3 regions of the Oceanobacillus sp. HCA-5259 genome follow, and region 3 is predicted to be linked to each of the others. Evidence: riboswitches for the same ligand, from Rfam matches in the RefSeq annotation. Region 3 holds a riboswitch; each other region holds the start of a gene.
The links. A riboswitch is a leader RNA that binds a small molecule or an ion and turns the genes downstream of it on or off. The one in region 3 is predicted to bind thiamine pyrophosphate.
Positions count from the first base shown of each region.

Region 1 (10,476 bases), on a different contig from region 3:
AAATTAAAAGAACTTGTCTTACCGCTCATAGTCATTGATAAATCAAGGGAAGCAGCACATAACCATGACTTCACCTTGACGAAAGAAGATATCCTCAAATTCGAAGCAGTCCACGGTGAAATTGAAGCAGGCACATTTGTCGCCTTACGTACCGATTGGAGCAAGCGTTGGCCAGATAAAGAGCGTTTTGAGAATAAGGATGAAGACGGTAATCCACATCTTCCCGGCTGGGGAATTGACGCTCTCGAATTCCTATTTGAAGAAAGAAAAATCAAAGCAGTCGGCCACGAAACCTTTGACACCGACTCCGCTATCGACGCTGCAAAAAATGGCAGACTCATCGGAGAATATTACGTACTAGAGCAAGACACCTATCAGATCGAACTGCTAACCAATCTGGATAAAGTTCCAACAAAAGGTGCCATCATTTTCAATATCGTTCCAAAGCCTGAAAAAGCAAGTGGATTTCCTGTACGATCGTTCGCAATACTACCCTAAATTAAATCTCTCACAACTGAAGTCACGAGTATTCTTGGTTTATTCATAAAGTGAAACTTCATTCAGTGAGGTAGCACAGAAGCAAAAAAAGTATGGGGTAATATAAAAGCATAGCTCCCCTTAAATCAAAGGCGGAAGTGCCCTTACAGTAAAAGATGATCGGCTAGAAAAACATTTCTGCCGATCATCTTTTTGAATATATTATTACCAAAATCAGTAAAAATGAAACTTTCCCACCCCTTTTTCCGTACCACCTAGAGAACACGATAGAGGAGGGAATAGAATGACCGAAATTGCAATGCAATTGACGAATGTCCGAAAACGTATCGGCAATAAGGAAATCATTAAAGGCCTTTCCTTTACCATTAATAGAGGGGAAGTATTCGGCTTCATTGGACCAAATGGTGCCGGGAAAACAACGACAATCCGTATGATGGTAGGGTTAATGAAACTTACAGAAGGCGACGTACATATTCTCGGCAAAAGTATTAAAACAGAATTTAAAGAAGCAATCCGTGAAGTTGGCGGAATCGTTGAAAATCCAGAGCTCTACCCCTTTTTAACAGGCGCACAAAACTTAAAACAATATGCAAGGATGATTCCAGGGATTACGCAGGAAAGAATTGATGAAACGGTTAAACTTGTCGGTCTGGAAAAAGTAATGAATGAAAAAGTTGGCCGATACTCACTTGGGATGCGACAACGAATAGGAATCGCCCAAGCTTTATTACATAAGCCATCCGTTCTCATACTCGACGAACCGACGAATGGACTAGACCCTGCCGGCATTCGGGAAATCAGACAATATATCCGGAAACTTGCAACCGAACATAATGTTGCAGTTATCATTTCCAGCCACCTATTGTCCGAAATCGAGTTAATGTGCGACCGGATCGGCATTATTAAAAATGGCGAGCTTGTGGCGATTCAAGCTGTGAAAGAAAATACACCAGCAGGCGAACAACAACTGCTGCAAGTGGAAATGGAAGCAACACCACTTGAAAAAGCCCTTGAAGTCGTCAATCGTAAAACACCTGCTGCCCAAACAAACGGTAAAATCACGTTCCAAACCGAGAAGGAGAATATCCCGCTACTCATTTCCGATTTGGTGAAAGAAAATATTCTCATTTATGAAGTGCAAGTCACCAAATCAACTCTCGAAGATAAATTCTTTGATCTGATTGGAGAGAATATCATTGACTAATTTTCTAAATCTCATACAAAATGAAGTGATTAAAATCTACCGTTTGAAATCGACTTGGGCAATGTATGTCATACTGGCATTAATCATTATTGGGGTCGGCCTGTTGGCAAAAACTTATGGGGACTTTATGACATATGAAGAAGATACGTGGAGAGAGACGCTGGAAACAGAGAATGCCGAATACATGAAAGATACGGAAGAATTTCCCGATATGGAGTCCTTTAATTCAACGTTCATTGAAATCAATAATTATTATTTAGAACATGATATTATGCCTGAAAGTTACGGTGCGTGGCAATTTGTAATGGAAAATGAGATGCTGCTTTCCCTTGTCAGTCTCTTTACCATCATCGTTGCTGCCGGTATTCTTGCTAACGAATTCCGCTGGGGAACGATTAAGTTGCTGCTCATCCGACCAATTTCACGGACGAAAATCTTAATATCAAAATATAGCGCCGTACTAATATTTTCATTTATAACGTTTTTATTCGTGCTCCTCTTCTCATGGATTATCGGAGGAATTTTCATCGGCTTTGACGGGATGAATCCTCATATCGTTCTTGAAAAAGGCGATGGAGTGGAATATGTTCCAGTTATTGGGGAGATTATAACCGATTACGGCTTCAGTCTTGTGAACTTGCTCATGATGGCGACATTCGCCTTTATGATCTCTTCCATTTTCAGAAACAGCGCGCTAGCAATTGGACTCGCAATTTTTCTTATGCTAGCTGGAAACCAGATTGTGTTCTTCTTCATAGAACGGGACTGGGCGAAATACATTCTATTTGCAAATACAAACCTGTCCCAGTACTTTAACGGGAACACACCGATGATGGAAGGAATGACACTCGGCTTTTCCGTTACCGTACTAGTTGTCTACTATATTATTTTCGCAGCAATTACCTGGATCTTCTTTGCGAAGCGGGATGTTGCAGGTCACTAACCGTTTAATAAGGTTCCGTCTCAATTGGCGGAACCTTTATTTTAAATAATGCAACGCCTGAAGATGGAGCAGTAACACCGGCCATCGCCTCTTTTTGAAGTATTGGTTACTGAATTAGTTGCATTGCAAGTTCCTCCTTTTTATGGTAAATAGATGATAGAATACCATCCTTGTTTTATAATGCAATCCTCCTAAAAATAACTCCCACAAACAACTCCTAGAAACGCCAAAGCAATCCCCAAAACATACGTCAGCCCAGTGTAAAGGAAAAACTCCCGCTTATTCCCCTTCCTCCACAACACTCCCATCTCAAGTTTCAACGTTGAAAATGTCGTAAAGGCACCAAGAAAACCTGTCCCCAATAAGAGAAGTAATAATTCATCTACCCCTGCACCTATAAGCAATCCGAGCAAGAATGCACCTGTCAGATTGACGAGAAGTGTACCCATTGGTACGGCTTTTTCCGGATCGTTCATCTTCCCCGAAATCGAATAACGCATAATCGCGCCAAAAAACCCACCGACACCAACGATTAATAAATACATCCAGTTCATTTCTCTCCAACTCCCCTACTAACCCGAAAACCAACTTCACACATACCAAGCCCTCCAACCAAACTCACAAAAACATAGACGCACCCAAGTAACATCGACTGATTTTGGAACAACTCAACCGTTTCCACACTGACAGCGGAGAATGTAGTGAACGAGCCGACAAAACCCGTTGTTATCGCTGTTTTCAGCTTTTCATCCAGATGAATCCTTTTAAACAGTCCGTAAGTCAGCCACGCAAGTAAAAAGCTCCCTATCAAATTAACCAATAACGTCGCATAGGGAAAAACATGTTCTGTCATAATTAGAATTCCTATACTATACCGCAGCATCGCACCGAGTGCTCCGACAAGTCCAATATAGATATAAATCATTCATCCAACATCCTTTTTATCACGTATTAACAGTCTGTAATATACCCATCTCTAAACATGAGGGAAAACCAAAATGTTAAGGCGGGCGATATACAGTCCGTAAATCCCTGATTCTGTTCAACTAACATTCAGTGGAGGAGAAGGACCCCCCCCCCCGCTGAATGAAGTTTCACTTTATTAAGATATTAACGCAAGCAACTGTCGCATTTGTAAAAGTCAAAGCAGTTCAGCCATCCTATCAAGCATACATAATGCGCAAAATGGGAGAATAAAACGAGAGATAATTACTACAATTGCTAGCTTGCTTAAATTGTTTCAGGTTGCGAAAATTAAGTTATAATAAATAGTAATATATGCTTGCATCTCTCATCGAATCAGAGTAAAATTTCTATGTTTAGTACAGAATATCATATCACCTAGGAGAAAAAGCTATGAAAAAGAAAGATTGGACATTGACGCTTCTGCTTACAAATATATTCTTTGTATTTTTAGGAATTGGACTTGTTATACCGGTTCTGCCAACTATTATGAATGAACTCGGCATCAGTGGTACTGTTGTCGGTTATTTAACGGCTGCATTCGCTTTAGCTCAATTGATTTTCTCGCCCTTGGCTGGAAAAGCAGTTGATAAATATGGGCGTAAACGCATGATTGTCATTGGTCTTTTTATCTTCAGTTTTTCCGAGTTTTTATTTGGTCTTGGTAAAACAATTGAAGTATTGTTCGCCTCACGAATTCTCGGAGGAATAAGTGCCGCATTCATCATGCCTGCTGTTACCGCATTTATCGCAGATATTACGACGCTGAAAACGCGGCCTAAAGCACTCGGCTATATGTCAGCGATGATTAGTACCGGATTTATTATCGGACCGGGAATTGGTGGCTTCTTAGCAGGGATTGGTACGCGTGTACCATTCTTCTCTGCTGCGGCGTGTGGTTTAATTGTTGCTTTCGTTTCGATTTTATCCTTAAAAGAGCCGAAGTCGAAAACAGACGATATGGCTGATATGACCGAAGAACTCGGCAAAAGTGGCTTGAGGAAAGTGTTTATGCCGATGTTTTTCATCGCTTTTATTGTTATTTTAATATCAACATTCGGTCTTGCCGCGTTTGATTCTTTCTTCAGCCTTTATACTGATCATAAGCACGGATTCACTCCTTCTGACATTGCGATTGCCATTACAGGTGGTGCGATTATCGGAGCGATTTTCCAGGTTGTATTGTTCGATTGGTTAACAAAGTTGATCGGAGAAATCAATATTATTCGCTGGTCGCTCGCCATTTCTGCTATGCTGGTCTTTGCCATGACACTCGCTAATTCTTATTGGCAAGTAATGGCGGTAACCTTCACGGTATTTATTGGGTTTGACCTGATTCGTCCAGCTGTTACCAACTATTTATCAAAAATCGCCGGGAATGAGCAAGGTTTTGTTGGCGGCATGAACTCATTCTTCACGTCCCTTGCTAATGTATTTGGTCCAGTAGTTGGTGGGGTTTTATTTGATATAGATATCAATTATCCGTTTGTTTTCAGCTCGATCGTTATTGTCGTCTGTCTCCTTATCACTATATTTTGGAAGAAACCGGATATTAAAATTGATTAAATACTTTACAAAATACCGAAACATGTATACAATCTGGAATTAGAATAACTGCATATCAAAACATAAGCACTAGGGGAGCTGCGTCATGTGGCTGAGAGGATTAATCCGACCCTTACTACCCGATCTAGATAATACTAGCGTGGGGAAGTGCAGTTTACGAATATTATGTTGTTAAAATTAATGTGTAAACTGCATTCCCCTTAGGAATGCAGTTTTTTTATTATCAATAGGAGGAGATTGGAATGCGTAACAATTGTGGAACTAGTCGAATTGTAGGTTGTCAATTTAGTCTGCACCCGATGAGTGATAATTTTGTTGATATTATTCTATCAACATTAAGTGAGGTTGATACCTCCAAGGTTTGGAAGGAAACAGATGATGTCAGTACGTGTATCCGCGGAAAAATGATCCATGTTTTCGATGTTGCAAAAGCAATCTTCCTACATGCAGCGAATACTGGGGAGCATGTTGCTATGAATGGTACGTTCTCCATCGGCTGTCCTGGTGACACGGAAGCTGACGCGTATATGGATGAAACAGACATACCATTGAACGAAGAAAAAACGAAATCGATCCTCCAAATCGCCGGTTGTAAATTTTCCCTTTATCCAATGGGGCATGAAGATTACATGGATAAAATCTATGAACAAATCAATCTATCAAAGCATCGTAATGTCACGGTTACTTCTACACATTATGCAACAAGATTAGACGGAGACGTTCATGATATCTTCAATGCATTACATGAATCCTTTGAACTCGTCCAAGAAAAAGTCTCTCATGTCACCATGACATTTAGCCTTTCCGCCAACAGTCCTACAAAATAAACCTAGGGAGAAGTGAAATGACAAAGCATTGGAAATTAAAAGAAATTGTTCTCATGTCGATATTAGGTGTCGTCTTCGGGATCATTTACTTAGCATTCTTTCTTGTTGGTCAAGGTATTCGTAATATTCTTGCTCCATTTGGTCTCGCACCGTTTGGGTATGAAATTATTTTTGGCATTTGGTTCATTGTTTCCATCGTTGCAGCTTATATCATTCGGAAGCCGGGGGTTGCCTTTACAGCTGAACTTATCGCAGGAGTTACCGAAGTATTATTGGGAACTGCCGCGGGACCCGGACTTATTCTAGCAGCTGCAATTCAAGGCTTAGGAGCAGAGTTTGCCTTCGCAATAACAAAATGGAAGGATTATCGTTTACGCATTTTAATTCTTTCCGGTGTCTTTGCAGCCGTTTTCAGTTTCACTTGGAATTTATTTTCATCCGGAAATATCGCGTTAGCCCCTGCATTACTTATAGCGATGTTAGCTGTTCGCATCATCAGTGGTGCCCTTCTCGCGGGTGTCCTAGGGAAATGGTTGAGTGACAAATTAGCAAAAACTGGGGTCCTTCGCGGCTATGCCTTAGGAAAGGAGATACAGAAAAAACGTGAAAAAGACGCAGCCTAATCCATTACTTTATGTGGACAATTTCTCATTCGGCTATGAAAATTCGGATAAACCATTACTCAATGAACTGCACTTTTCCTTAAGAGATCATGAGACGACCCTCCTTATTGGAGCAAGCGGTTCAGGGAAAAGCAGTCTAGCTCTATGCCTAAATGGGTTATATCCCGATACAGTAGAAGGCATTTCTTCCGGCGACATCTTTCACCGGGGGAAAAATATACAAGACTATCAAAAAGGAGAGCTCAATCAGAAGATCGGGATTGTCTTTCAAGATCCGGAAAGTCAATTTTGCATGATTACCGTAGAGGATGAACTTGCTTTTACATTGGAAAACAGAAAAATTGCCCCTTCCGAAATGCCTGAGCGCATTTCGGAGGTGTTGTCTGCCGTTGGAATGAATGGTTTTCAAAATCGAAAAATCTACGAGTTATCTGGAGGACAAAAGCAGAAACTTGCTCTAGCAGCTGTTCTTTTATTGGAACCGGAACTATTGATCTTAGATGAACCTACAGCAAATTTAGACCCGGTTTCTCGAATAGAATTTATCCAATTAATTAAACAAATTCAAGAAAAACAAAAGCTAGCTGTGTTTATCATTGAACATCAAATCGAGGACTGGCTGGATATTACCGATCGTATGCTTGTTTTAGGAAAACAGGGTACAATCATCGCAGACGGCAATGCAGCATCCATCTTTGCAAATCATCATTCTTTATTAAAAAAAGAAGGAATATTTTTACCAAAGCAGTTTTCTAACGCTGCCGATCCTTACCCGATTCCTGTGAAATCCCCTCCCTCTATCAAGAGAGATGTCCTAATAACGATAGAGCAGATGAGCTTCCATCATAAGAAACAACCCATTTTACAAGAAATAAACTTAAAAATTCATCGGGGAGAATTCGTCGCCATTGTTGGGGAGAATGGAGCTGGAAAATCTACCTTACTGCAATTAATGACTGGGTTATTAACCCCTCAAAAAGGAACTATAAACTTTTACGATAAACCGGTGGAGCAATGGGAGGAAAAAGAGCTGCGAAAAAGAATGGGATATGTCTTTCAAAACCCGGAGCATCAATTCATCACGGACACCGTATACGATGAATTAACATTTGGAATGAAATTGAATGGATGGTCAACAGCTGAATTAAATACCGCTGCAACCACACTTTTAAAGCAGTTCCATTTAGAAAAAAATAAATACAGTAATCCTTTTTCCTTAAGTGGTGGAGAAAAGCGCCGCTTAAGTGTAGCAACGATGCTGGATGAAACACCAGATATTTTATTTTTTGATGAACCGACATTTGGTCAAGATGCAGAGACTACGAGAGAACTGATGTACATGATTGATAGCTTGAGACAAAATGGAACGGCAATCGTCTTCGTCACGCATGATATGGATATCGTGGATACAGTTGATCGGACGATTGTATTATATCAGCAGCATATTCATTACAATGGCGAGCCGGAAAGTCTTTGGAGGCAAGCTGATCTATTGGAAAAAGCGCGATTACGTCCGCCTTACCGGACTCGAGTACTTCATAAAGAAGGTGAAAGCCTTGATCTCGTTCATTAATCCAACAATCAAAGCACTTGCCATCTTCATTCCTGGCATTTTGCTCAGTTTTACGTTTGATGTGTTTACTCCACTCGTTTATTTTTTATTTATCCTTATTGTGACATTCACGATGAGCGATATCCCCTTCATTAAATGGCTCAAGATTTTTAGCCCATTTCTGCTTGTGGCGCTCAGCTTTGCCTGGATGACCATTCTGTATACAAATCAAACCTTTTCCTATGGCGAAGTTTTATTTACCCTTTTCGGAAGCGAAATTACAAGGGGAAGTATTATAACAGGGATTAGTCTCGCCTTACGATCTCTTTGTTTTGTATGCTTGTCGATCCTATTTGCTTTAACGACAAACTCGACCAAATTCATGCTAAGTTTAATGCAGCAATGCAAGGTTTCCCCTAAAATCACATACGGTATTCTGGCTGGCTATCGCTTCTTACCTATGTTTCGGGACGAACTGCAGATTTTAAGGCAAGCTCACCGGATTCGTGGCTTTGGCAGAACGAAAGGGATAAAAGGTAAATGGCAGCAATTCAGGAGATATTCTATTCCACTGCTGGCAAATGGAATCCGAAAAGCTGAACGAGTTGCCATCGCGATGGAATCAAAAGGTTTTACAGGTGATACAGACCGCACCTACTATCATGAAATGAACGTCTCTCCTAAAGACTGGATGTTTTTCTTTCTTATAGTAGGCGCATTTTTTATCATCCTTGCTTTTTCGTATTACCTTGGGTACTTAAATATATTTGGCAAGCAGTTCTAGTTCTAAGAAGCTCTATAAATACCATCACTTGATTATTTCTACTTGACTAATCATATTAGTTATATTAAATTACTTTATAACAAATTCTCAGGTTTGACACTAAGAATCGCAAAAAACGTTGTGATTTCAATGTTTTTGCGGTTTTTTTGCTGGCTAAAACAGCGTACTATTTTCCTTTTTCGTTTCTTTTAAATTTTATTTCATTTTGGATCACTATTTGAAGTAAAGAACTTAAAGAAACATTATAAAGATTCATCCCAATCCCAATAACACATTTTTTTCTACTTCCCTTTCAATTTAAGAAGATTTTCCCGGATTTTTGAATGAGGGTATTATGTTCAAATAAGACCGGAGATGTTTTTTTGTACGTCCATCGGAAAAGTATTATTTATCCCTTTCTCTTACCACCCTACTTGCATTATCAAAATGAATACTTTTCATCCCTTCAAAAAAAGTATATTTCTCACGTAAAACGTCAATCAGACTTTCATTATCAAGAGGAAGTTCTTCTAAATAATACTTCGAGAAATGAAGCCTACTTACGATTTCCTCTTCGCTTTGCGTAGTAGTCCCATGGCCTGGAACAAGGATCCGAATCGAATGATGATGTAAAATCTGTTCAGCAGTCCGGATCGTCTGTACGTAGTCTTTATAATTACTGAAAATGAATGGAAACTCTACATCGGATAAATAATCACCTGCAAGAAATATTCCATAAGGCTCAATCACTGTAAACAAACTATCCTTTGTGTGCCCAGGCGCAAGATAAAATGTTAAAGTCACTTTCCCCAACCTTAATGTTTGCACGTCTCGGGTTACAACAATATCCGCCGATGGATAGATTGATTTATAATTTCGCTTCAAATAATACATTTGATCAAATGCTTCAATTTCTCGCAATACTGCTTTTTTATTCGGATTTTGCTGAAACACCTTTGTAGCGATGACTTTTGCCTCCGGGAAGGCCCCTGCTCCAATAATATGGTCAAAATCACTATGTGTATAAATAATATATAATTGCCGGTCACCAATCATTTCATCAATACAAGCCCTAATTGTTTCTATTTCTTTAGGAAGCCATGTTGGATCCGTCATTATAACTGCATCCTCTGCTTGAATAATCGCCGAGGTTGTCATATATAGAGCACTTTGGAAAACAGTTATATGTTGATTTTGGAATTGAATCATAAGAATGCCCCCTGATTTTATCACGCATTAACGGTCTGTAATACCCCTACTGAATGAAGTTTCACTTTATGAAAATAGCCCAAATGATAAAACTCTCATTTGGGCACGTCCATTATTTTTTAAACTTTCCATTAAAAATAAAATTCTCTAATGGCATGCGTTGGTTCGGTTGTTCACGCTCTTGTAATACTTCAGGCAGTTTTTCTTTTTCATCCTGATAGCCAATCGCGACGAGCGCTTCTATATTATACTCGTCTGGAATCTCGAGTACGGCCCGTGCTTTATCGAAATCAAATCCCGTCATCGGATGGGTAATCAGTCCTTTCCT
Region 1 is NZ_JBBKBV010000003.1:115,482-125,957, forward strand. Features, by position in the region: gene WKU33_RS03015 (cyclase family protein) at 1-498, shown strand, start outside; gene WKU33_RS03020 (ABC transporter ATP-binding protein) at 782-1,702, shown strand; gene WKU33_RS03025 (ABC transporter permease) at 1,695-2,645, shown strand; gene WKU33_RS03030 (CrcB family protein) at 2,837-3,190, opposite strand; gene crcB (fluoride efflux transporter CrcB) at 3,196-3,570, opposite strand; gene norA (multidrug efflux MFS transporter NorA) at 4,002-5,174, shown strand; TPP riboswitch at 5,236-5,337, shown strand; gene WKU33_RS03045 (YkoF family thiamine/hydroxymethylpyrimidine-binding protein) at 5,417-6,001, shown strand; gene WKU33_RS03050 (ECF transporter S component) at 6,019-6,624, shown strand; gene WKU33_RS03055 (ABC transporter ATP-binding protein) at 6,605-8,197, shown strand; gene WKU33_RS03060 (energy-coupling factor transporter transmembrane component T family protein) at 8,172-8,960, shown strand; gene WKU33_RS03065 (MBL fold metallo-hydrolase) at 9,345-10,148, opposite strand; gene WKU33_RS03070 (nitroreductase family protein) at 10,261-10,476, opposite strand, start outside.
Region 1: it holds a riboswitch for thiamine pyrophosphate, as region 3 does, so the genes downstream of both, WKU33_RS03045 (YkoF family thiamine/hydroxymethylpyrimidine-binding protein) here and thiM (hydroxyethylthiazole kinase) in region 3, are expected to answer to the same signal.

Region 2 (10,476 bases), on a different contig from region 3:
ATGCAACAAAAGTGGCTTTTCACTTTACCCGCCCGGGAAATGGACATTTGACTCCTGGTCATATTGTTATATTCGATCTTCAAGATTGGACGACTGTCTCAATGGTAAGGGACAATGAAAAAACAGGCAGCCTCGGTTTTTCATGGCCGATCCTATCATTCGAGTGGATAGATAATTCATCGCTTGCAATTGATTTTCCCGTTTTGACCGAACCGAGCGAAGAGGCTTGGGACGCTTGGAACGCATTAGAAGAACAACCTGCTATCACAACAACTTATAATCTAACAATCGAATAATTTTAATATAAAGGAGAGCAACCAATGAACGAAACAATTAAATTACTCCACAATCACCGCTCTATTCGAAAATTCACACCAGAGAAATTGACGAAGGATGAAGTAAAAACAATCGTAGAAGCTGGGCAACGGGCCTCGACTTCAAGTAATGTTATGGCCTATTCCATTATTGGCGTAACAGATGAAAGCATAAAAAAAGAATTAAGAAAAGTCTCTGGGCAACCCTACGTAGAGAAGAATGGCTACTTATTTGTTATCTGTGCCGATTTAAGCCGGATTGCTAATCTGGATTCGAACGGGGTACAAGGAAATGTTAAGCAGAATCTGGAAAGTACGGAACAATTCATCGTCGCGACTGTAGATGGTGCGTTAGTGACGCAAAATATGGTTATCGCTGCGGAATCTCTCGGGTTTGGCGCATGCTTTCTTGGAAGCTTACGGAACGATATCAACCGGGTTGACGAGCTTCTGAAGCTCCCGGCATATGTTATCCCGCTATTCGGTCTAGCTGTTGGCCATCCAAATCATGAGCCCGACATTAAGCCTCGCCTGCCATTCGAAGCAGTATTCCATAAAAATACATATGATCAAGCAAAACATACGCATATAGAAGATTATGATCGAATCCTGTCAGATTATTACCAGCAGCGTGATTCAAATCTTAAAGATGATAACTGGTCGAAGCAAATGCTCCGAAAATATAACGTACCTACCCGTATGGATGTCGCAGCATACGTACAAAGCAAAAATATGAATAGACATTAAACATCAGGTTAACCTTGCCTGATGTTTTTTTCTTCTTCCCCAGCTTCTCCTAAATAATAGGAAGTAAATTCCAAGTATATTTCCGAGCGATTTCCCAATGCTAAAAACTGTAAGTTCAAGAACATAAGACCTTGTAGAAAGGTGTGATTCCAATGAAACCTAATGTATTTGCAGTTCCCTTTCTTCTCTTCCTTATATTGAGCGCTTGCGCAACGAATGACACTGGACAATCAGCAAGTGAAACAAACTCCTCCATCCTGCGCACTTCGACCAATTTTAAACAAGAAACAAGTAACCATGCAAAAGAACTTATTGAACAAGAGCATGATGTCAACGAAGTGATTGCAATCAATAATGACAAAGTGATTATGGTTGCCGTCAATCCAAAACATCATGACCGTTTGCAATTAAAAGACTTGAAGAAGGATCTGAAAAACACGGTTGAAACTACATTCAATAAACATGAAGTTGAACTATCAACAGATCAGAAAATCTTTCTCGAATTAAAGAAACTGGAACAACGGTTAAATAGTGGGGATTTATCCAAAGCTGAATTAAATAAAGAGTTAGAAAGAATCCGCAAGCTTTCTAAAGAACAGACGTAAGGAATGAGGTGTTTTACATGACAGAGCAAAAAAATGAGCAAAAGAAGGCTAAACAATATCAATCCTTTGAGGAAAAACGAGAGACGAAGCGACCAATTTTACTTAACTGTGTAAAAGCCTTCCTTATCGGTGGCCTTATTTGTTTAATCGGACAAATAATCACTACCTTTTATATTTATTATTTCGACTTTACCGAACAAACAGCAGGCAATCCAACGACTGCAACGCTCATTTTCATCACGATGATTCTGACAGGTTTTGGCCTCTATGATCGCCTAGGTCAATTCGCTGGTGCCGGTTCTGCAGTTCCCGTTACGGGGTTCGGTAATGCAGTTATTTCTGCAGCGATGGAGCACCGTACAGAAGGTTTTATTATCGGGGTAGGGACAAATATGTTTAAACTTGCTGGTCCCGTCATTGTATACGGTGTATTTGCCGCATTTATTATTGCATTAATCAAAACGATTTTCCTGCAATTGGGGGGCTTATAATATGTTACTTGGAAAGCAGACATGGGAATTTAAAAATCGACCGGTCATTCTCGCTACCGGTATAACGGGAGGACCATTTGAAGCAGATGGCCCTCTCCGCAGTGATTTCGACCATTTATTTGATGATGGCTGGCTTGAAGAGAAGTCTTTTGAGAAAGCACAGCAGCGTTTAATGGAAGAAGCAGTTAAAATTGCCTTAAAGAAAAGCCCAATCGAAAAAGAGCAGGTAAATTTCTTTATAAGTGGAGATTTAATCAATCAAATTACTCCTACAACATTTAGTGCCAAGGCATTGGCGATGCCTTACCTCGGCTTATTCAGCGCTTGTGCTACCTCTACAGAAGGGCTCGCATTATCCGCTGCTTTACTTGATGGCGGATTTGCCGACTTTATTGTAAGTGGCTCATCTAGTCACCATGCCGCAGCGGAAAAACAGTTCCGCTATCCGAATGATTATGGCAGTCAAAAACCCCCGACTTCGCAATGGACAGTTACCGGAGCGGGTTGTGCCGTTCTCAGTAAGCAAGGGAATGGTCCAACTGTGACCTCTGCAACAATTGGGAAAGTCGTTGACATGGGAATAACGGATCCTTTCAATATGGGAGGGGCAATGGCCCCTGCTGCAGTGGAAACGATTCAAACGCATTTTAAGGAAAGAAACGTAGATGAAACTTATTACGACCTGATTATAACTGGAGATCTCGGTAAAATTGGAAGAAATACTTCTTTTGATTTATTAAAGCAACAAGGCATTCAACTAGAAGATAAGCAATACGTGGACTGTGGTATGACGATTTACGGTCCCGATCAACCTGTTCAAGCAGGTGCAAGCGGCACAGCCTGTTCAGCAATTGTCATGTACGGGCATTTTCTGAAACGGATGATGCAAGGAGAGTTTAAACGGATGTTACTCGTAGCTACCGGCTCTTTGCACTCCCCATTAAGCGTTCAGCAAAAGGATTCGATTCCCGCTATTGCACATGCAGTCTCAATTGAAATGGAGTGACTTGTTCATGATATTTTTCTGGGCATTTGTTATTGGTGGTCTTATTTGTGTTATTGGACAAATTATGTTTGATGTATTCAAGCTCAGTCCTGCTCACACATTAACAACTCTCGTAGTTTTAGGTGCTATTCTTGACGGACTCGGTTTATATGAACCGTTAATTGATTTCGCTGGGGCAGGTGCGACTGTACCGATTACAAGTTTTGGGAACTCTTTAGTCCATGGAGCCATGGCTGAAGCTGAGAAACACGGGCTGATTGGCGTTGTTACAGGGATGTTTGAAGTGACGAGTGCCGGTATTTCAGCAGCAATTATTTTTGGAGTTCTCGGTGCCATTCTCTTTAAGCCGAAAGCCTAGTGTTTTGTAACAGACAGATCTTTCACTTATGTTATCAAAAGAACATTAACAACCATATTCGCACCGCTAGCGCTTGCTGCCTTTTACTCCTTTTTTCAAGCGGATTAGAAAGCAAATGTAACATTCTTTCGGATTGTAGATGGAGGCATATTCCTAGCCAAAATTGACGGCGAAAAAGGGGATGTCCACTTAATTTCGTTACAGACCGTGGTTTTCAGTTCCGATAAAAATAATAGGACCGGGAAATTTACCGGTCCTATTTCTATTCGATTAATAAAGCAATTTTACCAAACTGGCTGTTCACTTCCAGATGATTGAACGCTTCTTGGGCATCATCCAGTTCAAAGGTTTTATCCATAATCGGTCTTATTTCATGCTTTTCCATATGGGCTAATACCTGTTGCAACTCTTCACGACTTCCCATCGTGGAGCCGAACAATTGATACTGACCATAGAAAAAGGCACGTAAGTTAAGGTCGATTTCATCCCCAGCTGTAGCTCCGTAAATAACAATTTTTCCGCCTTGCTTCAATACGTCCAACGAACGATTAAACGTTGCTGCACCTACACTGTCAATCACAAGATCAATCTGCTCGTTCTCCAATTCCTTTTCCCAATCACTTTCCGTTGAAATGGCAAGATCCGCTCCGATCTCCTGGGCCTGCTTCAACTTTTCATCACTTCTTGAAGAAACAATCACGCGTGCACCGATGCTTTTTGCAAATTGGATGATATACGTGTTCACCCCACTACTTGCTCCAGGAATAAATACGGTCTCTCCTGCTTTAATATTCCCCTTAGTCACTAATGCACGGTAACCTGTCAATGCAGCAAGAGCGAGCACACCGGCTTCTTCCCATGTTAAGTAATCTGGCTTCATTTCTACTTGTTCTTCATTGATCACAATTTTTTCGGCAAAAGTTCCGTGATCAGGCATTCCGAGGATGTCAAATCCTTTTGGTGGTGCATCACTATTTTCGTGCCAGTTAAGTGATGGATTGATGATGACTTCATCCCCCACTTTAAAACGAGTAACATCTGCTCCAACTGATTCGACGATCCCCGCTCCATCCGAACCGAGGATTAAAGCTTCTTTATCGTTACCTCTCCGGTTCGGTATATAGAGATCTCTCCTGTTCAGACCCGCTGTTTTTAGCTTAACAACAATTTCATTATTTCCCGGCTTTGGTTCGGGCATACTTTTTAGTTTTAATTCTCCATATTCCACAACAAATGCCTTCATTTCCACTTCCCCTTTCGTATGCACTTTTATATCTATTCAGATAATTATCTTCTATTATCAGCGACTTTGGGCGAATTATCAACCAGAACGAATTGATTCTTTTTTATAATGTTGTGCTGAAAATTCTTCTCTGAAGATTCGCAGCCTAAACCTTGAGACTCCTGCGCCGGAGAGATCTACGTATTCACTTTGAAACAGTTAAACTAAAAAAATCTCTCCTTAATTTGGGAGAGATCATTATTTTTACAGTTGCAATGTGAGCGGATAGATTGCGGTTTAGCTTGATGCTAGGTTGAGCAATGCGCGCGGTTGTTTGTGGAATAGGAAAAATACAATCACTGCTGACAATACAAATGACGGGAACATGTACGATGAATTATAGATAATCGAATACACCCAAACTGATTGTCCCTCAATCGCTGCTGAACCGAAAAATACTGCCCCAGCAACGGTATGTGCAAGGAAACGCAACACAGAACCAAGCAGTACACCCGCCGTTATATACGTTAGGTACACTTTTGTCCGCCCGTCCCGTACCGCTTCTTGAACTTGTCTTGCGAACAGACCGGCAAAACCGATCACCGTAAAGGCAAGTGTATAATCAATGAACCCCTGAAGTGGCGTCAGAATATATGCGTTCCCCGTTGCAATCTGTAACATCCCCCAGAGGAAACCGGATACTAATCCACCTTTTAATCCCCAACGGAACGCTACTATAAACACCGGAATCATTGCAAAGGAGACCGAACCACCTTGCGCCCAGATTTTAAACGATATTGGCAAGATATCTAAAAGCAACGCCAAAGCAGTGAAGATTGATACTTCAATTAAAAATAGTAGTTTATTAGACTTCATTCGTTATAACTCCCCTTTTTATAAGCTTTTTATAAGCTATTTTGAACAACTTTTTTAAATACAAAAAAAGCAATGCCAAGGGAAGGTTCCTGATGGGGAATCCGCTCACATTGCTTTTTATCCATCAAAAAACCATCATCCCTACGCTAGTACTAACTAACAGGTTCAAAGGGTCTGAGCAATCCTCGTTGCCCACTCTCAGCTATTAGCTCCCCCTGTTGGCTTTTTCTATGCTTTTTTCGTTAACCCTATTATAGCTAATGTACACTTATAAAACAAATTTACAGTTTAAGAAACGCTTCGACGTCCTTGATGCAAAGCTCGATTGCAGCTTCCCAGAAGTCCGGTTTTGTAAGATCGACTTGTAAATGTTTCATCGCAAGCTCTTCTACCGACATCCGTCCCGTATCTTCCAGTAATGCAATATAGTCGTCTTCAAAGCTCTCTCCCAGCTCTTTTGCGCGGGCATAAATACCAAGACTGAACAAATAACCAAATGTATAAGGGAAATTATAGAATGGTGTCCCTGTTATATGGAAATGAAGTTTCGACGCCCAGAAATAAGGATCATATTCATCGAGTGCATCTTGATAAGCCTCTTTCTGTGCTTCCACCATCAATTCATTCAATCTTGCCGGTGAGACAAAACCTTTTTCTCTTTCTTTATAAAAATTTAATTCAAAGATAAACCGGGCATGAATATTCATAAAGAAAGCAACACTTCGATTAACTTTATCTTCAAGTAAAGCTTTCTTTTCTTCTGCTGTTTCTGCCTGTTCAACTGCTGCATCAGCGACAATCATTTCCGCAAAAGTTGAGGCCGTTTCCGCGACGTTCATTGCATAACGTTGATTAAGACCATGAACGTCATTCATCACATGCTGATGATAAGCATGACCAAGTTCATGGGCTAACGTGGCAACATTCGATGCTGTTCCGGAATACGTCATAAAAATTCTTGTTTCCTTACTATCAGGAAAACTTGTACAGAAACCGCCAGGACGTTTGCCAGGCCGATCTTCCGCTTCAATCCAACGTTTTTCAAAAGCTTGCTCAGCAAAATCCGCCATCTTTGGGCTAAAAGAACGGAATTGATCCATAATAAATTTGGCGCCTTCTGTATAGCTCAATTTTTTAACATGGTCGGTAATCGGTGCATCGACATCATAGAAGCTTAATTTATCTATATTCAATAGTTCTGCTTTTTTATTTATATAAGCGACAAAAGGTTGTTTATTATTAGCTATCGCTGTCCACATCGCATCTAACGTTTCTTGCTTCATCCGATTGATACTCAGCGGTTCTTTTAATACATTTTCCCATTTGCGGTGCTTATACATTTGTAGTCTAAAACCTGATAAATGATTCAATGTTTGTGCAAATAAGGATGCTTGTTTATTCCATGCATCGTTTAACTTATCAAATACTTTCTTTCTAGTTGCTCGGTCGCTTGAAGTTAACAGATTGGAGGCCTGACCAATTGAATAGGACTCTATCTTTTCTTCCCCTTCAATTTCCACTGTCATATTCCCTACGATTGTATTATACATTTGATTCCATGCATGATAACCATCGACAGCAAGATCATTAATCAGCACTTCCTGTTCCACAGCAAGTAAGTCCCGTGCTTTATTACGATATTCTGATAATACATACCCTATTTCTTGTAACGCTTCGTGCTGAATGGTTGCTTGCCATTCCTCGTCCGGGATTTCCGCAAGTTTCTGCATGAAAGTTGTCAGCACGCCATTAAACGAAGCTGAAAGTGTGCCATATTCAGCAACTAGTGTTTTAGCCCCTTCATCCGTTACATCTTGCGCACTTAAACAACTGACGAACGCTCCAGCCTCACGAAGTTTGAACATTGTCTTCTCCAATTCCTTTATAAACTGGCTAAGCATCGTGGAAAATGAATCTACCCCCACTTCCAATGTGGTGAATTGGCCTTCTAATTGTTTAATCTCCGTTCGAATCTGACCAAGATAATCTCTGAATTGCTGTGACGCACTTCCTCCTGGAAATAGTGAATCCAAATCCCAAGTTGGATTATATTCTTTCATTTCTCTTCCTCCTTCTTCTCCCCATATTATTGTATCGAAATATCTGAAGGATTGCATTATTAAGATCCATTTACACGGAAAACAAGTTTGAGATAGTCTATTTAGTGGTATTTGAATAATGGTTTCGTTTTGTTAATTTATCCTTAAATAAATATTTTTTAATTAAGATATATTGACATTACCGATTTATTAATTTATACTAGGTAACAGAAAGTAAGTATTGAGGAATACTTAATAATATTTGGAGGGATTTTAAATGACTAGAGAAAAATGGACGGTAGACTTGGCGCACAGTGAAGTAGGTTTTTCGGTTAAACACATGATGATTTCTCGAGCGAAAGGAACATTCGACAAATTTGATGCAGTGATCGAAGCAGATGTGGAAGACCTTACCGATTCGAAAATCGAAGTAACGATTGATGCTGCAAGTATAAACACACGTAACGAAGACCGTGATAACCATCTTCGTTCTGCAGACTTCTTTGACGTAGAGAATCATCCGACACTTACATTTGTTTCAACAGATGTAAAACGCAAAGGAAATAATGAATATGATGTAATTGGCGATTTAACAATTAACGGAAATACAAATCAAGTTACATTAGACGTTACATTTGAAGGTCAAAGTAAAGACCCGATGAGCGGTTCTACAGTTGCCGGCTTCAGCGGTGAAACGAAAATCAGCCGTAAAGAATTCGGACTTACTTGGAATGCTACACTTGAAACAGGCGGCGTACTCGTATCCGACGAAGTAAAAATCCACTTCGAACTAGAACTTCATAAAGCTGAGTAACTGATGCACATAAAGCAGTATCCCCATGAACCCGGGATACTGCTTTTATTTTGATTGGAAATAATCTACTGTTTCAGAAGAGAATACTTCAACTGTTAAGCTGCCATTTGCTGCATAGGCGGTAAGCACGATTGGTTCATTGTATAAATTTTTAAATGTAAAATCTGGTCCCCACCAACTTACGGTTGCATCTCTTCCCGGGGGTACGTAAGGAACGGAGCGGCTATGAGTGTACCTTTCAATCATTTGGATACCACGTAAATCAACTGCATTAAAAATTGTTGATGATAATTGACAAATACCCCCGCCGATATCTTCTGAGAACTCACCTTTTACAATAACCGGCGCTCGTTGATACCCTTTCTCTTCTGTTCGTTCACCAACAATATCATTAAATGAAAACACTTCACCAGGAAAAATAACCGTTCCATGTACAGCTTCTGCAGAAAGGTTAATATTTTTTGTCCGTTCTTTGTTTGCGGAATTATAGTAAGTCGTGTAAGAGCCAAGACGTTTTTGAGTTATTTCCCGCAGCATTTCCTGACTCACCCTTGGTTGAACTGCTTTAGTCGGGATTTCAACCACCTGATCCTCTCCAGTATAAAATGCCTTTAAAAAAGAGGTTGTAAAAGCAATTCGATCCAACGCTTTTCCAGGCTGCCCCTCGATAATTTCAAAGCCGTTGCCAAGTGTTGCGTTAGTAGGGGGCTCTTTAACTTGTTCTGCCAATTGATCCATTAATTCATCCAGCCTTTCCCAATTTACAAATCCATGTGCCCAATCAGATAGGGAATAAGATTGGAGTTCGTCTCTCTGAAGCATAATTTCATCATCTTCTGCAGAAACAACCGCTATAGACAAGAGAAACCATAACAGGGTGAGCACAAAATATAAAGTATTACGGCGCAACTTTATCACCTCTGTTATAATATGGCTCAACTGAAGATATAACATACGAATGAATAAAAAAGCCACCCAGTTTAAAAACCGGGTGACTTTTTAAATTGGTTTTATTAGCGGAAATCCCTTGAATCTTCTAGGATATCACTTACTGCTCGGTAGCCTACAATTGCAGCTACAGCGAGCAACAAAATGCTGCAAAATCTTTTCATCGTTCATCTACTCCTCTTTACCTTTTATAGTGGATTAATAGTAGAATTCCAAATTAGAAAGGACGATATTTTCCTTTTTTCAGCAATGCTTTCGGTCCGCCGACTACCAAGAGTGTACGGTCGTCAACTACCTTCTTCATCGCAGCTGCTGGCTTTCCTTGCAATTTCACGCCATTAAAGATGTTTCCAATACCATCGGAAATTCCTAGTGATGCTACTGTACCTTTGTCATCGAAAACAAAGTCTGTTAACGGTAGGCCATATAATGCGTTCTTGATGTTCTCTGCTACATGAGCACCTTCTTGTGTTGCTAATTGACCAGTTGGTGGATATGGTTTTCCTGTTTCTTTATCCATAGTCCATGAGCAGTCACCAATAATAAATACATTTTCAGATCCTGGTAAGCGCAGATCAGCGTCAACGTTAACTTTTCCACGGAATACTTCAAATCCAGATTTTTCAAGTACTGGGCTTCCCATTACTCCTCCAGTCCAGACACTTGTACCAGCTTTAATTAATTCATTATCTTCACCAACAATGAATCCTTCTTCTGTACATTCCGAAATAGCTGCACCGATTCTAAATTCAACACCACGGTCTTCTAACGATTTCTTCGCATATGCTACAAGATCCTCTTCAAATACCGGCAATATAGATGGTGCCGCTTCTACGTTAATGATCCGTGCTTTGTTACGCGGGATATCATATTTCTTACAAAGTTCAGGAATCTTCTCGGCTAATTCACCAACAAATTCGATACCTGTAAATCCACCGCCACCAACAAGCACAGTTAGATCACTATCATCTGTTGATTCACCACTGCTGTATTGTGCGAATTTATATTCGATATGTTCGCGGATGACGCGCGCACTGTCGATATCTTGAATGAAGA
Region 2 is NZ_JBBKBV010000004.1:44,773-55,248, reverse strand. Features, by position in the region: gene WKU33_RS03715 (hypothetical protein) at 1-296, shown strand, start outside; gene nfsA (oxygen-insensitive NADPH nitroreductase) at 321-1,061, shown strand; gene WKU33_RS03705 (YhcN/YlaJ family sporulation lipoprotein) at 1,214-1,666, shown strand; gene spoVAC (stage V sporulation protein AC) at 1,684-2,157, shown strand; gene spoVAD (stage V sporulation protein AD) at 2,159-3,163, shown strand; gene spoVAE (stage V sporulation protein AE) at 3,171-3,521, shown strand; gene WKU33_RS03685 (zinc-binding dehydrogenase) at 3,784-4,764, opposite strand; gene thiT (energy-coupled thiamine transporter ThiT) at 5,041-5,619, opposite strand; TPP riboswitch at 5,741-5,845, opposite strand; gene WKU33_RS03675 (M3 family oligoendopeptidase) at 5,901-7,679, opposite strand; gene WKU33_RS03670 (YceI family protein) at 7,936-8,472, shown strand; gene WKU33_RS03665 (VanW family protein) at 8,518-9,357, opposite strand; gene WKU33_RS03660 (NAD(P)/FAD-dependent oxidoreductase) at 9,638-10,476, opposite strand, start outside.
Region 2: it holds a riboswitch for thiamine pyrophosphate, as region 3 does, so the genes downstream of both, thiT (energy-coupled thiamine transporter ThiT) here and thiM (hydroxyethylthiazole kinase) in region 3, are expected to answer to the same signal.

Region 3 (10,476 bases):
AATAGCGCGGTTTAAAAAAAGAAAATTCCTTTTTTATCGTAATGACTTCTTCACCGGCAACAGCAATGGTGAACTTCGGCATCCAGGTAAGCATTCGCTTCGTAATTCGGGCGACTTCCGCTTCTCTCTCATCCTTAATCGTATAGACTTTCGGGATTTTCATGAAGCTACCCTCTACGGTATATACATCCCGTTCATCTGCATCTTTTACCGTAAACCTGCCGCTTAAGCTAAGTATTTTTTGCTTTATATACAGTTCCTTCATAAGGTATCCTCACACTTCTTCGCCAGTTTAAAATTCTTCATACTCAGCTGGATCTTGGTTTTTCATTCTCCCGTCCGGACGACTCAATTCGCCGATCTTATTCATTTCTTCCTGTGATAATTCAAAATCAAAGATAGCAAGATTCTCCCGCTGACGAACCGGTGAAGTCGATCTTGGAATAGCAACCGATCCCAACTGATAATGCCAGCGCAGAATAACTTGAGATACGGACTTATTATGGCGTGACGCAATTGCCGTTAGAATATCGTTATCAAGCACGTTGTTTACACGTGCAAGTGGACTCCAGGATTGTGTCTGAACATCATTTTCTTCATGCCACTTCCGCTGCTCCTTCTGATTGAAGAACGGGTGCAATTCAATCTGGTTCACACTTGGCTTCACACCGGTTTCTTTTTCCAGCCGTTCAATATGTTCAGGCAGGAAATTACTCGTTCCAATTGAACGAACCAAGCCCCATCTTTTTGCATCAATTAACGCCTGCCAAGCTTCGACATACACGTCCTGCTTCGGATTCGGCCAGTGGATGAGGTATAAATCATAATAATCGAGATTCGCCCGGTACAAGGACTCTTGAATCGTCTGCACGGCCAAATCGTATTGATGGTATCTCCCTGGCAGCTTCGACGTGATGATTAAATCTTGACGCTGTACACCAGTTTTACGGACAGCTTCCCCAACTGTACCTTCGTTTTCATAGTTATAAGCGCTATCAAGCAGACGATACCCATTGTCTATCGCACTTATAATCGACCGGACCCCAGCGTTACCATTCATTTTATACGTCCCTAGTCCAATTGCCGGGATTGATAGTCCATCATTTAATGTAATTTCAGGAATCGATCTAATCATGTAAAACATCTCCTTTTCTATTGATTTCTCCATTTAAATGAGTGATTAAATTTAGTATAACACACTCACCGACCGGAATTCTGTTCCTTCCTTCTCCAACAGTCTATAATAGATCTAATGAAAGTCATCAGGGAAGAGAGGTGTTTCGGATGGTTGGTATGGGATACCGAACGATTAAAACAGCAGTCGGTGCAGGTATTGCGATGTGGTTTGCAAGTCTTGTTGACATTCAATTTGCAACCTTTGCAGCGATTCTTGTCATTATGTGTATTGAACGGACGAAAAAACGAACCATCTACACGATTAAGGATAAATTTTTCGCTTGTCTTCTTTCACTCGTTCTCGGTATGGTGGTCTTTGAATTATTAGGTTATCACCCGATTGTATTTGCGATTTTCATTCTTCTGTTTATACCGATCTTAATGAAAGCGCGGATTCAAAACGGATTTATCACAAGCATGGTTGTCCTCTCCCATATTTATATGATTGGAAATGCAAGTTTTGAAGTTTTCTTCCATGAACTATTTATCATTCTCACCGGGATTGGAATTGCATTCATTGTAAACAGTGTTATGCCGAGTATGAGAAAAGACATTGATAGGTTCAAATATGAAATTGAAGAAAAGTATGCAAAAATCCTCTATGAATTCCATGCTTTCTTAAAAGATAATCACCGGAATTGGGACGGACAAGAGATTAATGAAGCGGAAGAAATTATTAATCAAGCGAAATCGATGGCCATCCAAGATATTGAAAACAATTTATTACAAGAAAAAAGAACAGACTATCATTATTTCAGATTGCGCGAAGAACAGCTCGCCATATTGCGACAAATGCTGCCAATTATAGGCATCGTTTCCCTCTCAGAGATCCATGTGGAACAACGCGAAATGGTTGCCGACCTATTATTGAACATTAGCGAAAACGTCCGCACGAAGAACATTGATCCTGTTCTCGAAAAGTTAGAGTCTTACGAAGAAATTTTCCGTGAAAATGAACTACCAAAGACAAGAGAAGAATTCGAAGTGCGGGCCAATCTCTTTTACTTGCTTTTTGAAATTAAGAATTATTTGCTAGTGAAGAAGAAAGTGATGCGGCAACGCGAACCTTTTTCTAATCGCGCAGGTGTACGAGTGTAAAGTCTAAGTAAAAAACAAAGAACAAGATTGAATTTGGAGGAAATGAATCATGAAATTGACAGAGATCACCATCCGCCATTTACAAATGAAATTAAAATCTCCTTTTGCAACAAGTTTCGGAACGCTAGAAAATCGTGACTTTCTACTGCTAGAGGCAAAAGACGAAAGTGGAACGATTGGTTGGGGAGAATCGGTCGCCTTCCGTGCCCCCTGGTACACCGAAGAAACGATGATGACGAACTGGCATATGCTTGAGGATTTTCTTATTCCACTCCTCCTCAATAAAGAATTGCAGCACCCGGATGAAGTGCGTGACACTTTTTCCCCCATCCGGAAAAATAATATGGCAAAATCCGCGATTGAAGGTGCAGTTTGGGATATCTATGCCCAGCAAACGAACCAATCTCTTGCAGCGGCACTTGGCGGGAAGAGTGAACAGATTGAGGTTGGCATCAGTATTGGCATTCAGCCTACTACCGATGACTTGATCCAATTGGTTCATGGATATGTGAAAGAAGGCTATAAGCGTATGAAAGTGAAAATCAAGCCTGGTAAAGATGTCGAAGTAATCCGGGCGTTACGCGAACACTTCCCTGATTTGCCGATTATGGCAGATGCTAATTCAGCTTATTCATTAAAGGATCTTGATACGTTAAAACAACTTGATGAATTTAATCTCATGATGATTGAACAACCACTCGCTTCTGACGATATTATCGACCATGCCAAGCTGCAAAAAGAGCTGGAAACTCCGATTTGCTTAGATGAAAGCATCAATTCGTTGGAAGATGCACGAAAAGCGGTGGAACTCGGAAGTACGAAAGTTATAAACGTGAAGATTGGCCGTGTTGGCGGATTATCTGAAGCGAAAAAAATCCATGATTACTGTGCGGAGAAAGGTATCTCTGTCTGGTGCGGCGGGATGCTTGAATCAGGAATTGGCCGGGCCCATAATATTGCGCTAACATCGCTGCCGAATTTCACCTTGCCTGGTGACACATCCGGCTCCGACCGCTATTGGGAAAAAGATATTATCGCACCAGAAGTTATCGCGAATAACGGTTATATTACGGTTCCTAAGAAAGCTGGCATCGGATATGAAATCGACCGGGAAGCAGTTGATGCATTCACGTTCAGTAAGAAACATTATCGTTAAATTGAGAGCGAACGTTTTTCTTGTCGGTATTTAGGGAACGATTGAATATAGGTAATTTCGCTTCCCCATATAATCGACAACAATGAAAAAGGAGTGTTTCCTAAGTGACGACGTATAATAAACTTGTCCGCGACGGTATTCCGTCAATATTGGAACAAAACGGTCAAGCCTTCAATACCGAAACCCTTAACCAGGATCGTTATATTATGGAGCTAAAAAAGAAACTGAATGAAGAAGTGATGGAATATCAAGATGCAGCAAATGACGAAGATGCATTAGAGGAACTTGCTGATATCCTCGAAGTCATGCAGGCCCTTGTCGGTATCCACGACACCACGATGGAAGATGTAGAAAAACGTCGGGCCAAAAAGGCAGAGGAATGTGGCGGGTTTGAAGAGAAGATTTATTTGGTTGATGTGGAGGAGAAATAGCGATGAGGTACTTAGACTTTCCCTAAGTGCCTCATTTTAACATGCCTTTTTTCCGGACTGCTCGAGCTTCCTCGCCCGGACATTCCCCTTATATATAAATTTCCCTGTCCAAAGAAAAGCACCAGTATCGCAAGCAAACCTGTACCAGTCAGAAAAGAGATGAGTGCACCTTCAATCGTCCCAATTCTCCGACCCAGTGAGGCGTTGACGGACGATTGACTGCCTACTAAAAGCCCACCCATCATCATACTCATTTGCTTTACCAACTAAACTAAATGTCATTTCATTAATACCCAACCTCAACGACTGCATTCACAATATACATTAAATCATTTTCATCCTGTTGATCTTCAAGGAAAATACCGCTCGTTGTCGCCATACCTCCAGCAACGGTTTCTACCGTTACCGTTCCATAAGGAAGCAAACTTTTAATTTTTTCATGGTCAAGCTTTTCCTCGTCTTTTGGTACAGCGAGCTTAACGTTCACCCGCATATTGTTCAAGTCTTGACTTGGCAGCATTTTCCTTATTCCTGGCATGGAATTATAATGGATCGCATCCATAATCGCACGTTCGGCAGCTACATTTATGTCCTGGCCGTGGAGATCAATTCCCATTCCTGCTTCGATAAATAGAATTTCTTTCAATTATATTTCCCCTTTCCATTGTTTTTTTACTTCAACTGCGTGAACAACTTCTGCAAATGTTCCTTGGAGTAACTCTAATGCGTCGTGATGTAGTTTTTCATTATCCGAGACGACACAATTAGAGGGAACCGTTACGAAAAAATCTCTCATAGAAGCATCACGAGCAGTCGTGTCAATACACACATTCGTGTAAGCTCCAATAATCGTAAGATGGCTTATACCATTTGAGCGTAATAAAAGCTCAAGATTTGTATGGACAAACGCACTATACCGATGTTTTACGACAACTTTTTCTCCTGGAAGCGGAGTGAAATACTCATGAATTTCCGCTCCCCAGCTTCCAGGTTCACAGTAGGATAAATTACTTTTCTGATTGCTTCGGCCGAATCGTTCATTTGCAGAAGGGGATTCCGTCCAAGCACTATGTTCCGAGATCACATGAATCACTGGAATCTCACATTCTCGTGCTGCTTCTAGCAAATCCTTCATCTGTTTCATTTTTTCATAAAAAGCATGAATATCTTTCCCGCGTTTACCTGCGGTGCCTTCCGGATGGCAAAAATCATTTTGTAAATCGACTAGAAGTAGAGCTACGTTCCCGTTTGTTGTATTCATTCTAAATCTCTTGCAGCTTTTTATACGTATTCACCGTCTCCTGATCCAGCAGATAAAGCTGATCAAGCAAAGCAGGGATGAACGTGCCCGGCCCTTCCGCCTTTTTCATCGCAAGTTCCGCAGCTATCCCGTAAGCTGCAGTCACTTCCACACTCGCCTCATACAAGTCTTCGGCAACACTTAAATAAGGCCCAACGAGAGACGAAAGCAGGCACCCGCTTGCCGTAATATTTTGTAGCATGGTATGCCCATTATTACAAAGACTCATGCGCGTTCCGTCTGTAATGACGTCTGTTTTCCCTGTTGCAATAACAACCGTATCATATTCTTTCGCTACTGTTTGAGCAATTTTCGGATCAATCGATTCAACCGTAGAGTCAGGGCTTTTCATAATATCAAGCGCTCCGCCAAGTACAGAAATTTCCCCAGCATTCGCTCGGATAGCAGCGAATTTCACCTTTTCCAATAATTCATTAATCACTTTCGTACGGAATTTTGTTCCCCCTGCTGCGATGGGATCAAGAATGACTGGAATTCCTTTTTCATTCGCTTTAAGGCCAGCAAGCAGCATCGCCTCGGCCCGATCCTCGGTTAAAGTTCCGAGATTCAATACGACAGCATCCGCATGACTCGCATTCTCCTCCGCCTCTTTTGGTGTATTCGACATGGCTGGAGACGCACCAATCGCAATCAAACCATTTGCCGCAAAATTTGTCGCAACCTCATTCGTGATGTTATAGATAAACGGACTTTTTTCTCGAATTTTAGCAATATAGTTCATGTAAACTTCCTCCTTTTTAGTAAATTGAAATAGATTAAGGGCGAGGTAGTTTTTAAAAAAGAAAAACCACCCCGGGAATTGGAGTGGTTATTAATACAATTTAAGTATGTATACCAACTCCACTTTCCTACGCTAGTATGAACTAGATCAGGTTCAAAGGGATTAAGAAAAAGTCTTATCTCAGCCGACTGGCACCCCTAGTGGAAAAATATCTATTCTTTATGACTAGTCTATCTTATTTTTAATATAAAAGAAAGGGTTTGCGTGCGTGCACCCAAACCCTTTCTTTTATATTAAAAACCACCATATGGCACGAATCCGGGACCGTACTGCCAAAATCCCGGGCCGGGTCCGAAGCCAGGACCGTAACCAAATCCGGCCCCTGGACCGAACCCAGGACCGTATCCCGGTCCAAAGCCAAAACCTGGTCCTCCAGCGATTAAACTGCCACCTAAAAATCCTAGTCCTGCTCCTATTAATCCAGCTGCAAGCGGATCAATACCGCCACCTGGCCCAAACGGACCCGGCGGACGAGCCCGGTGCATTTCTGGATATGGTAATGGCGAATGATGCATCGGTACATGATTTACAAATCCATGCATGTATATGCTCCTTTTCAAGAAAAATTTTATCCTGTTCTTTCCCTTCCCTACAGCCTATGGCAGAGTACAGGAAACCGCACTAGACAAATCCCTATTTTTGACATGAAATTTGGGTCGGAAAACGAGATGAATCCTTTTTCTCAGGTGACTATGCATTCAGAATATCGAAAATACAAATTCCGTGAGCAACATGACAGTATTCCGGACATATAGAAGGTTATCAATCCCTATTGACCAGCTCATTTCGCCTAAGAGGAGCTATCAACGTCAGGATGTTAAGATTCCTAAATACCCCACTTCCCGCTTAAGACTTGCTCGGAAAAATGGTGTAAGACCACGAATAAATGAAATCAATAATAAAAACAATCCCCCAAACCATTGAAATGTTATACATCATTTCATTTGCATAAGGTGATGCCAAGTAATTGTCATCACCAATCCACGAAAGATCAGTCAGGTAATTCATCGCCTGATTGAGATCCTTTATTCCATAGCTCCAGAAAACAATCTGGACGGCTGCGAATATAAGTAAATGGAAAATGGAGCTGTATCGATTGATTTTGGCAATATATTTCGGGTCTTTTTGTCTCCTGATGATTTCTTTATCCCTTTCAGTAAGTAAGTCGATACCGCGCAAATTACCAATCTTCAAGCGCATCCAACGGTCCAACTTCCGGAAATCATTGATGCCAAAAGTGCACGCATACAAAATAAAAATCAAAATAACAATTTGAAACATCGAAATCTCGCCTGTTTCCCGGTAAATAAGGAGAGCAAGCACTCCCTCAACGATAAATAAGCCGAGAAAAGACAGCAGAAAGATAAGACTTAAATTCCGTTTGTTGAAAAAATAGCGGATGACCCCGAATAGAATTAATGAGATAAAGGACAGTATCTCTGCAGCGATAAAAATTTCCCATTGATGTTGGATTAGAAAGGTCATTTGGTGGCTCTCCCCTTTTGGAATTGGTTTAGGTTAATATGAAAAACACTCACTTGTAGTTTTACGGCGGAAGTGAGTGTTTGGTTTCAATGATTGCGCCTATAAATTCTCTTAAAACCATCGGATATGACTAAGTTGTATTTTTAACCTGTCTAGCTTTCTCTTGAATTTCCCCCGTTTATCGGTGATTAGTTGGATTTCAGATTTCAAAGCAATCTTTTCTGCCACGGTTTCGATTGTCAAGTTCTCTGTATTAATCCGTTCCTGGAAAATATCATGCGATAGTCCTGCGATACATCGATTGAAACATGAGGGAAACCCAATATATGAAGGTTGGGATATACAGTCCGTAATAAATCCATGATTCTGTTCAACTAACATTCAGTGGGAGAGGTAAGGATATCCCCACTGAATGAGTTTCACTTTATGGCACGGGTTGCAATATCGGCGGTCCACCTAAAGACGAATCTTTAAGTCTTTTATAAGCAACATAAAAGGAGATCATTGCACCGATAACAAAGAACATGGCTGAAACAAAGGAAAGTTCTTCTAAAGATATTATCTCATTTGAAGAGTTTGTTGATTTTGATTCTTGTGGTGATGACATAATGAGTACACCTCCAAATATCTTTTCCTTCTTTAATGTATTCAAGCGGAGAAAATATTTTACTCTTTTTAAAGGAAGACAGCCTTCAGATAATAACCTACCCGCCGATTGCCTTCCAGCCATGCGAAAAGTATTAATTATAAACTCGTATAAAGATAGGAATAATCATGTTAAAATACTGTTATAGAAAGGTTTTAAAAAAGAGCATTTCTAAGAAAGGAGTTAAAAGGTTATGGATATCCATCTATTCGTCCTAATTTTCACCATCATTTTCATGCTCCACAACCTAGAAGAAATCATGACAATTGAAAAATGGTTCAACAAAACGTATCCAAGAATTCGCAAAAGAATCCCTGCTTTTGTAGAAGAAGAACTCAGGAAATTTGAGACAATGAATGCAGCCAGATTTTCTTTCGTTGTATTTTTACTTTCTATCCCAGTAGCTATTCTGATTGTAATTACAACAATAACTGAGCACTATCTTCTATTTCTCGGGTTAAATCTGTTATTTGCTTTAAATATTTTTACCTATCCCGTACAATCCTTATACTTACGCAGCTATACTCCAGGTCTTTGGACTTCTGTATCACTGATCATTCCTTATTATATTATTCTTTCTTATCATATATCTAATACTGGTTTATTAACATTCAACAATTTATTAGGTGCAGTCGTAATTCTAATCTTGTTTATTCCTATTTTTCTCCTCAGTCATAAAGCAGCAGAAAAATGGAACTAACTCCTCGAGACAAAATTCAACAGTAGCAAATCTTGTCCTTTACTTAGCATCCGACGAATCCAGTTATTCCACTTGTTCTGAGTTTATCGTGGATGGTGGAATTACCGCAATATAATAAAATTTTCACACCAAAAAAACGACAGAGATTATCTAAAAATATTCCCTGTCGCTTTTTATTAGACGAAATGTGCTCTTACTCAATCCCCTCTGCTATTTGCAGAAACAATTCTTTCGGCATTTCAGATTCTTCGCCAATTAATTCAAGAAACACATCTTCATGTTCCCAAGTGAGACACATGAAACCATCATCATCAACCGCCAGATTACCTTCATTACCATTAATAGTGATTGTCTCCGTCTCTTCCCCTTCAAACATTCCATCATAATCCTCTTGTGAAGGATAGATGCTAAATACGAAGCCGTTCCAATCTTCATCCTCATAAATGAGATAGACCATCTCTGACTCATCATCCGAGGAATAATAGGATTCCGTCATTTCATAGCCCTCCGGTACGAATGTAACATCGGGAATCGTATAATCTACATTTTCCTTAATTTCCTCAAGTGACATTTCTTCCTCGAGAAATGCAAAATCTTCTTCCCATTCCTCTTCCGTTACAGCATTTTCTTTTACTTCTTCTGGAATTTCAATTGGCTCAACTTCATTCACATTCGACACCGTAGCTTCCGCTGTAACTTGAATAGATTCACCGTCCATTTCAAATTCCGCCTGAACAGTTTGTGATTGGATCAACATTGACTCTTTATCAACCTTCATTTCGGTCTCAAAACTGTTAATCGTAATGTCGGAAAGGTCTTCTTCCAAGTCAATATCCATCGTCAAATCTCCCATTGATGTATCGAAATATGGTTCGATTAATTCCTCAAATTCTTCTCCCTCACCGGTTAACGCAAGGATATACTGATCCTCTTCCTCCGTCATTTCAAATTGATCAGCAAACGCCTCTAGTTTTTCAAGTTCACCTTCATTTAATTGGTCAAAGCTCTCTAGTCCCATTTCTTCTTCATCCGTAATGAACCATTCACCGAACATGTTCATATACACTTCTTCACCAACGATATATGTCTCCACATCCATAGAAATTCCAGTCATCCCCATCGTCATGTCTAAATAAAGTGTGTCCGGATCATGTGTGACGTCAGCCGTACCTTCAATCGATACAATCATATCCATAATCTCTGTATCGATCTTCATCTCTGTCGTATAACTTTCTAAATCAGCATTCGCTTGAATTGCCTGCTCCAACACTTGGCCTTCTGTTAACGGCTCCTTATCTTCCCCACAAGCGGCAAGCAGTAAGAAGCTTGCCATTATCAATAAGGCAATGGTTTTTCTCATCTCTTTTTCCCCCTTTTACTTATGCAACATCTTTAAAAATAACAATTGAAAAAGTGACCCCTAACTCCTCTCTCATGTAGACATGTATAGGAAAATCCCTTTTGTAAAACTAAAGAATATTATACCCCAATACTTGGTAAATGGGGATAGTTATTTAGATGGATATGAATTTTATTTTTTAGTAAAATGAAACTTAATTACTTGCCACTCGTATGTAAGATATAAATGTATGAATCGGAGGATATTTAATGAAAAAGTATCTTGTCTTTATCATTAGTTTTATTGTAATGTTCACCGTATTCCAGGTACTGTCTGGCATGTT
Region 3 is NZ_JBBKBV010000001.1:82,888-93,363, reverse strand. Features, by position in the region: gene WKU33_RS00450 (LURP-one-related/scramblase family protein) at 1-265, opposite strand, end outside; gene WKU33_RS00445 (aldo/keto reductase) at 293-1,135, opposite strand; gene WKU33_RS00440 (aromatic acid exporter family protein) at 1,285-2,274, shown strand; gene menC (o-succinylbenzoate synthase) at 2,324-3,430, shown strand; gene WKU33_RS00430 (nucleoside triphosphate pyrophosphohydrolase) at 3,535-3,861, shown strand; gene WKU33_RS00425 (DMT family transporter) at 3,873-4,115, opposite strand; gene WKU33_RS00420 (Lin0512 family protein) at 4,148-4,507, opposite strand; gene WKU33_RS00415 (cysteine hydrolase family protein) at 4,508-5,122, opposite strand; gene thiM (hydroxyethylthiazole kinase) at 5,124-5,903, opposite strand; TPP riboswitch at 6,011-6,112, opposite strand; gene WKU33_RS00405 (hypothetical protein) at 6,197-6,505, opposite strand; gene WKU33_RS00400 (hypothetical protein) at 6,810-7,448, opposite strand; gene WKU33_RS00395 (hypothetical protein) at 7,873-8,178, opposite strand; gene WKU33_RS00390 (HXXEE domain-containing protein) at 8,288-8,794, shown strand; partial or broken gene WKU33_RS00385 (SDR family oxidoreductase) at 8,817-8,909, shown strand; gene WKU33_RS00380 (DUF4367 domain-containing protein) at 8,988-10,154, opposite strand; gene WKU33_RS00375 (hypothetical protein) at 10,403-10,476, shown strand, end outside.